2 regions of the Adlercreutzia sp. DFI.6.23 genome follow, and region 1 is predicted to be linked to the other one. Evidence: riboswitches for the same ligand, from Rfam matches in the RefSeq annotation. Region 1 holds a riboswitch; the other holds the start of a gene.

The links. A riboswitch is a leader RNA that binds a small molecule or an ion and turns the genes downstream of it on or off. The one in region 1 is predicted to bind FMN.
Region 2: linked by a shared signal. The riboswitch ahead of ribD (bifunctional diaminohydroxyphosphoribosylaminopyrimidine deaminase/5-amino-6-(5-phosphoribosylamino)uracil reductase RibD) and the one ahead of NE591_RS10770 (ECF transporter S component) in region 1 are both predicted to bind FMN.

The regions. Positions count from the first base shown of each region.
Region 1 covers NZ_JANGBP010000012.1:24,584-27,977, reverse strand. Annotated here, with positions in the region: gene NE591_RS10780 (energy-coupling factor transporter ATPase) at 1-225, opposite strand, end outside; gene NE591_RS10775 (energy-coupling factor transporter ATPase) at 207-1,037, opposite strand; gene NE591_RS10770 (ECF transporter S component) at 1,037-1,678, opposite strand; FMN riboswitch at 1,834-1,985, opposite strand; gene NE591_RS10765 (ABC transporter ATP-binding protein) at 2,088-2,981, opposite strand; gene NE591_RS10760 (iron ABC transporter permease) at 2,974-3,394, opposite strand, start outside.
Region 2 covers NZ_JANGBP010000010.1:21,701-25,094, reverse strand. Annotated here, with positions in the region: gene NE591_RS09755 (SDR family NAD(P)-dependent oxidoreductase) at 1-475, opposite strand, end outside; gene NE591_RS09750 (YebC/PmpR family DNA-binding transcriptional regulator) at 685-1,485, opposite strand; FMN riboswitch at 1,770-1,897, shown strand; gene ribD (bifunctional diaminohydroxyphosphoribosylaminopyrimidine deaminase/5-amino-6-(5-phosphoribosylamino)uracil reductase RibD) at 2,032-3,201, shown strand; gene ribE (riboflavin synthase) at 3,183-3,394, shown strand, end outside.

The DNA.
Region 1 (3,394 bases):
GTTCATATGCTGGATGAGCGTGGACTTGCCGCTCCCGGTGTGCCCGGCGATGCCGAAGAACTCCCCCGGCTCCACCGTGAAGGTCACATCGCGCAGGGCCCACACGGCATCGGGCGCGTTGCCCCAATCGGCCTGGCGGGCGGCGTCTTTCTTGCGACGGCCGCGCTTCTTTTTCGCCTCGCCGCCCTCGTAGGAGTAGCTCACATCTACGAACGCAAGGCGCATAGCTCCTCCTTCAGGGCGTCGTCGGTGATGCAGGTGGAAACGGGAACGCCCGCGGCCTGCAGCTCGAGCGAGAGCCGGCAGGCGAAGGGCACTTCCAGGGAAAGCGCGCGCAGCTCGTCGGCGCGCACGAGCACCTCTTCCGGGGCGCCGTCCATGCGAACCTCGCCGCCGTCGAGCACCACCACGCGGTCGGCTGCGGCCGCCTCCTCCATGAAGTGGGTGATCATCACGACGGTCATGCCGCGCTCGTGCAGCTCGCGCACGACGCGCATGAGCCCGGCGCGCCCGCGCGGGTCGAGCATGGCCGTGGCCTCGTCCAGAATGAGGATGGCCGGATCCATGGCGAGCACCCCGGCGATAGCCACGCGCTGCTTCTGACCGCCGGAAAGCGCATTGGTCTCGTGGGCCTCGAAGCCCTGCAGGCCCACCTCGGCAAGCGCCCGGGTCACGCGCTCGCGCAGCTCTGGGTTCGGGATGCCGAGGTTCTCCGGGCCGAAGGCGACGTCGTTCTCGATGAGGCTCGCCACCAGCTGGTCGTCGGGGTTCTGAAAGACCAGCCCCGCGTTGGAACGGATGAAGTAGGTCTGCTCCGCGTCGCGGGTGTCGCAGCCGAACACGACCACCTCGCCTTCGTCGGGCAGGAGCAGCGCGTTGATGTGCTTGGCCAGAGTGGACTTCCCCGAGCCGTTGCCGCCGAGCAGGCACAGAAACTGCCCCTGGGGCACCGTCAGGTTCAGGTGCCGGAAGACGAAGGCCTCCCCATCGTAGGTGAAGGCGGCATCGCGGAAGTCGACGAAGACATCGGTGCTCATTAGCGGCCCTTAACCTGGTCTTTCTTCGGGGTGATGAGGTTCGAGATGACCTTGTAGACGATAAGCGTCAGAATGGCGTTCAAAAGGCCCTTCAGCAGGTTGAACGGGATGAGGATGGGCACGATCATGGCCACGACGGCATCGAGCGGCACGCCGAGCCAGGCCGGGGTGACCACGAGGTTGCCGAGCACGGCCATAATGACGGCGAACACGATGCCGAGCACAAGACCGATGATGGCGCCCTTCAGGGTGTGGATCTTCTTGTACACGAGCGCCGAGGGCAGGATGAAGCCAATGACCACGAGCAGGTTCATGAGCGCGCCGGTGAAGTCGGCGAAGAGGATGCCGTGGGCCACCACCGAGATGATGCCGCAGGCGAGACCCGCCGCCGGGCCGTAGGCGAAGCCGCAGACCGCCGCGGGCATGATAGAGGCATCGTAGGAAAGCCACGCCACGCCAGGAAGCAGCGGGAACTCAACGAAGGACAAGAGCACCGAGATGGCGCACAGAAGCGCGATGGTCACGAGCACGCGGGTAGACCAGCGGTTCGTGTTCGCCATGGTCTTCTGGGCCGTGGGCGCCTTGGCGGGGCGCACGGTGGAGGAACCGACAGCGGGGTGAGTCGTGGGTTTGTTGGCCATGATGGACCTTCTTTCTCTTCGCGAGGCGTATCTTCCGGAGCCGCTTCCCCTCGCAAAAAGAAAACGAGCCTGTATGAATTCCTTTCATACAGGCTTCCATGATGTCGCGCTTCCGTTTGCGTTGGCCCCATCGGCCGGGGCGCCGGAAGCGCGAGCGTCTGCCTCTTCCATCCGGACTGTAACCGTTGGCCCCGGAATTTCACCGGGTCAGCCTGCGCTTTCGCACAGGGTCGCGGGCTTGCCGGCGCGCAGAGGCGCCGCCGTGCTTACCGCCAGTGAGGATTTCCACCTCGCCCTGAAACAGAATTCACGGGGCACATTGTAGGCGACGCGAGCCGCGCGCGCAACCCCCAGGACCATCGGATACGCCCAGCCGTCGATAGCCGCCGCCGATGCCTCGGGGTGCCGCTTAGCGGCGACGGGGGTAGAGGACGTAGCCGCGGTCGATCTCGGCACGCGCCCCCGCGACCGCCTCGTCCCTCATGGGGCTGAAGCGGTCGTGGGGACAGATGTCCATTTGGAAGGCGTCGCCGACGGCGCCCGAGGCGAGCACCTCCTCGGTGGGACCCTGGGCCAGAACCCTCCCCTTCTGCACCACTACGAGGTAGTCGGAGTAGCGAAGCGCCAGATCCAGATCGTGGATGACCATGGCGACGGTCTTGCCCTCGCGTCGGTTCAGGTCGCGCACGAGGGCCATGAGGTCGTGGCAGGCGCCGATGTCCAGATAGGTGGTGGGCTCGTCCAGCACGATGAGGTCGGTGTCCTGGGCGAGTGTGCGGGCCACATGGGCACGCTGACGCTCGCCGCCAGAAAGCTGGTGCAGGTCATGATTGCGGAAGACCGCGACCCCGGCCCGTTCCATGGCGGCTTCCACGGCCGCGCGATCGGTCGGCCCGAGTCGGCCGCCCCACCCCAGGTGCGGATGGCGGCCGCAGGCCACCAGAGCCTCCACGGTCATGGGAGGCACGCGGGAGGTCTGGGCCAGCACGGCCATCAGATGCGCCCGTTCGCGCGAGGTCAAGGAAGCAGTATCGCGGCCGGCCACCTCCACCCGTCCCGCCGCGGGGCGCAGAAGGCCGGCAGCCAGCTTCACCAGCGTCGATTTCCCGCAGCCGTTGGGGCCGACGATGCTCGTCACCGCGCCGGCGGGAATGGCGGCGGAAAGCCCCTCCATGAAGGGGGCGCCCGCCCTGTAGGAGAACGAGAGGTCCTCGTAGCGGATGGCGCACTCCGACGCGCGCGCCTTAGCGTCGGCGAGACGCGCGCACGACGTCCTCTCGCCCTGAATGGCACGCTCAGTCAAGGCCGCCTCCTTTGTTCTTCAGGATGAGGTAGATGAAGAAGGGGCCGCCGATGAAGGCGAGCAGAATGCCCACGGGCAGCTCGTAGGGGGCGAACAGCACCCGGGCCAGAAGGTCGCATCCCACGACGAAGGCCGCGCCGGCCAAGGCGGACGCCGGCACCACCCAGCGGTTGTCGTGACCCACGAAGAAGCGCATGAGATGCGGCACCACCAGCCCCACAAATCCGATAAGGCCCGCGAAGCTCACGGCCGCGCCGGCGAGCACGGCGGCCACGGCGAGCATCCCCAGGCGCACGGCGCGCACGTTCACGCCCAGGCTGTGGGCCGCCTCGTCGCCGAGCGAGAGGATGTTCAGCTTCGCCGCGCCCGCCAGCGCCGCCGCCAGGCCCACGGCGATGTAGGCGGCCGGCCAC
Region 2 (3,394 bases), on a different contig from region 1:
CCGCGCCGGAGGCGAAGTTGATGACCGAGCCCTTGGTCTCCTTCAGGTAGGGATAGCACGCCTGCATGTAGTAGAAGGTGGCGTACAGACCCGAGTAGATGGCCAGGTCGAACTGGTCGGTGGTGTGGTCGGCCAGCGTCACGCCGGAGGCGGAGGCCTGGGCGTTGTTCACCAGCACGTCGATGCGGCCGAACTTCTCGATGGCCTGGTCGATGACGTTCTGCACCACGGCCTGGTTGTCGGCCCCGGCATTCACGTCGGCGGCCACGCAAAGCACCTGGATACCGTATTCGGCCTCCAGCTTCTCCTTGGCCGTCTCGAGTTTCTTCACGTTGCGGCCGGTGATAACCAGGTTCGCGCCCTCCTTGGCGTAGGCCGTGGCGATGCCGTAACCGATGGAACCGGCGGATCCATCCTTGAGCGCCGCGAACCCAGCACCGGTGATGATGGCGGTCTTACCTTCGAGAAAACCCATGGAGCCTCCCTTTTCGTCCTGCGCGGGACTCCCTCGCTGCTGCACAAAGAGCCTATCGCGCGCTTACCTAAGCTTCACCCTATCAGATTTCCTCGCGACTATGTTTCCAGAATGTTGCGCGGCCCTGTTACGTCCCCGAAAGGCAAAAGGCGCCGAGCCCTGCGGCCCGGCGCCTTCCCTAGCGCGATTGGCTTTAACGTTCGCGAAAACTACTCGTCGAGCGCCTCGGCGATCTCGTCGGTGATGTCCATGGTGTGGTACACCGCCTGCAGATCCTCCAGCTCCTCCAGCTTGTCGATGAGGCGCATGACCTTCTTGGCGTCGGCCACCGATACCGCCGACGGCGTGTTGGCGATCATGGTCATCTCGGCGCCCTTCACCTGGATGCCCTGGGCCTCAAGCTCCTTCACCACGGCCATGAGATCGCCCGGCGCGGTGTAGACGATCCACTCCTCGTCGGCGTCCTCGTAGTCGTCGCCGCCGGCCTCGGCCACGGCGAGCATGAACTCCTCCTCGTCGGCAGCGGCGCCGTTCGGGCCGATGGGGTTCTTCTTGTCGCCGGTCTCGACCTCCTTGGACACCATGATCTGGCCCTTGCGGTCGAACTGGAAGGCCACCGAGCCGGAAGTGCCCAGGTTGCCGCCGGAATGGGAGAAGGCGGCGCGCACGTCGGCGGCAGTGCGGTTGCGATTGTCGGTCAGCGCCTCGCAGAGCACGGCCACACCCGCCGGGCCGTAGCCCTCGTAGACGACGGTCTCGTAGTTGGCGGCGTCCTTGCCGGAACCGAAGGCCTTGTCGATGGCGGTCTTGATCTTGTCCTTGGGCATGGAGTAGCCCTTGGCCTTCTCGATGGCGGCGGCCAGCGACGCGTTGTTGTCGGGGTTCGGGTCGCCACCCTCCTTGGCGGCCACGGTGATGTTACGAGCCAGCTTGGAGAACAGAGCCGAGCGCTTAGCGTCCTGCGCGGCCTTGCGATGTTTGGTGGTTGCCCACTTAGAATGCCCTGACATGAATAAGTCCCTTCGAAACACGAATACAACAGCGGCTTATGGTACCACAAGGGCGCGAACGGGAAAACCCAGCTGCCGCGCTGCACGGTTTTTCTACGGAAGGGGCCGCGCGCAGAGAACGAGCGCATCGCCAGGTTTGTCGGATACGCGGCTGTGGCGCGCCCCTGGAAAGAAGCGCCACGTCCCGAGCAACTCCCCGAGCAATCGCCAACGGTATCCACAGATTTCCCAATTCGTGGGTTGCGCGGGCTTCCATAAAGCACTATGATCGATCAACAATTGAACATGATCTTCAGGGCGGGGTGAAAGTCCCCACCGGTGGTACAGCCCACGACCCGCAAGTCTTGCGCTTGCGGCTGATTCGGTGAAATTCCGAAGCCGACAGTTACAGTCTGGATGGAAGAAGATAGGAAGTGCTCCCCAGCGGAGCGCATCGGACAGTTAGAAGCCCTGGAACCTTTTGGTTTCAGGGTTTTTTTCGCAATCGTCCGCTCATCTTTTCGGAAGTGGCGCCCGAAGGTCGCAGCGATGCGTTGGAGGTGAGCGATGTCCCAGAAGTTAGAGCAACTCGCACGCGACGAAGCCTTCATGGCCCGTGCGCTGGCGCTTGCCGAGAGAGGGACTGGCTGGACCAGCCCAAACCCACTCGTAGGTGCCGTTATCGTGAAAGACGGCCGCATCATCGGCGAGGGCTGGCACACCGCATGCGGCCAGCCCCACGCGGAGCGGGAGGCGCTGGCCGCATGCGACGAAGACCCCGCCGGAAGCACCCTGTACGTCACACTGGAGCCGTGCTGCCATTGGGGCAAAACGCCACCCTGCACCGACGCTATCCTGGAAGCGGGCATTGCCCGCGTCGTCGTGGGCGCCCTTGACCCGAACCCTTTGGTGGCGGGCCAAGGGTGCGCGCAGCTGCGCGAGGCGGGCACGGTAGTGGAGACGGGGGTCCTGGAAGAGGGGTGCCGGCACCTCAACGAGGTATTCTTCCACTTCATTACCACCGGGCGCCCCTTGGTGGTGCTGAAATACGCCATGACCCTGGACGGGAAAGCGGCCACGCGCACGGGGGCATCCCGGTGGATCACCGGACCCGAAGCGCGCGAGCGGGTGCATCGCGACCGGCACCGGTTCGCAGCCATCATGGTGGGCATCGGCACCGCCCTAGCCGATGACCCCGCGCTTACCTGCCGCTTGGAAGGCGGCCCCTGGCGGCAGCCGCTGCGCATTGTGGTCGACTCCCAAGGGCGCTTGCCCCTGGATGCGTTGCTCGTGCGGACAGCCCAAGAGATACCGACGCTGGTGGCGGTGGGGCCGCAGGCGAGCGCCGAGCGCACAGGCGCCCTGCGCGAGGCCGGATGTTCCGTCTGGGCGTCGCCGCCGGCGGAAGGGGGCAACGGCGCAGTGAACCTGCCGGCCCTTCTCGATCACGCGGGCAGCTTGGGCATCGACTCGATCCTCGTCGAAGGCGGCCCTGCGCTGCACGGCGCCTTCATCGACGGCGGACTGGCGAACCGCGTGCAAGCCTATATCGCCCCGAAGCTTTTCGGGGGAGCAAGCGCGCCAGGGCCGGTGGCAGGTCGGGGCGTGGCGCTGCCCGCCGACGCGCTTCGCCTTTCCTCCCCCACCGTCACCGCCCTTGGGCCCGATCTGCTCTTAGAATGCGCCGTTTCCCCTTCAGTCGAAAGCGAGGCGACACCATGTTCACCGGCATTGTAGAGGAAATCGGCACCGTAAGGACGCTGCGCCGGGGCGCCCATTCGGCCGTTCTGTCCATTGACGCGCGCACCGTGCTCGAGCGAACTCGGCTGGGCGACTCCATCGCCGTGAACGGCGTCTGCCTCACCGTCACTTCGCTGGGAGCGACCCAGTTCAGCGCCGATGTCATGCACGAGACGTTGCGACGCAGCAA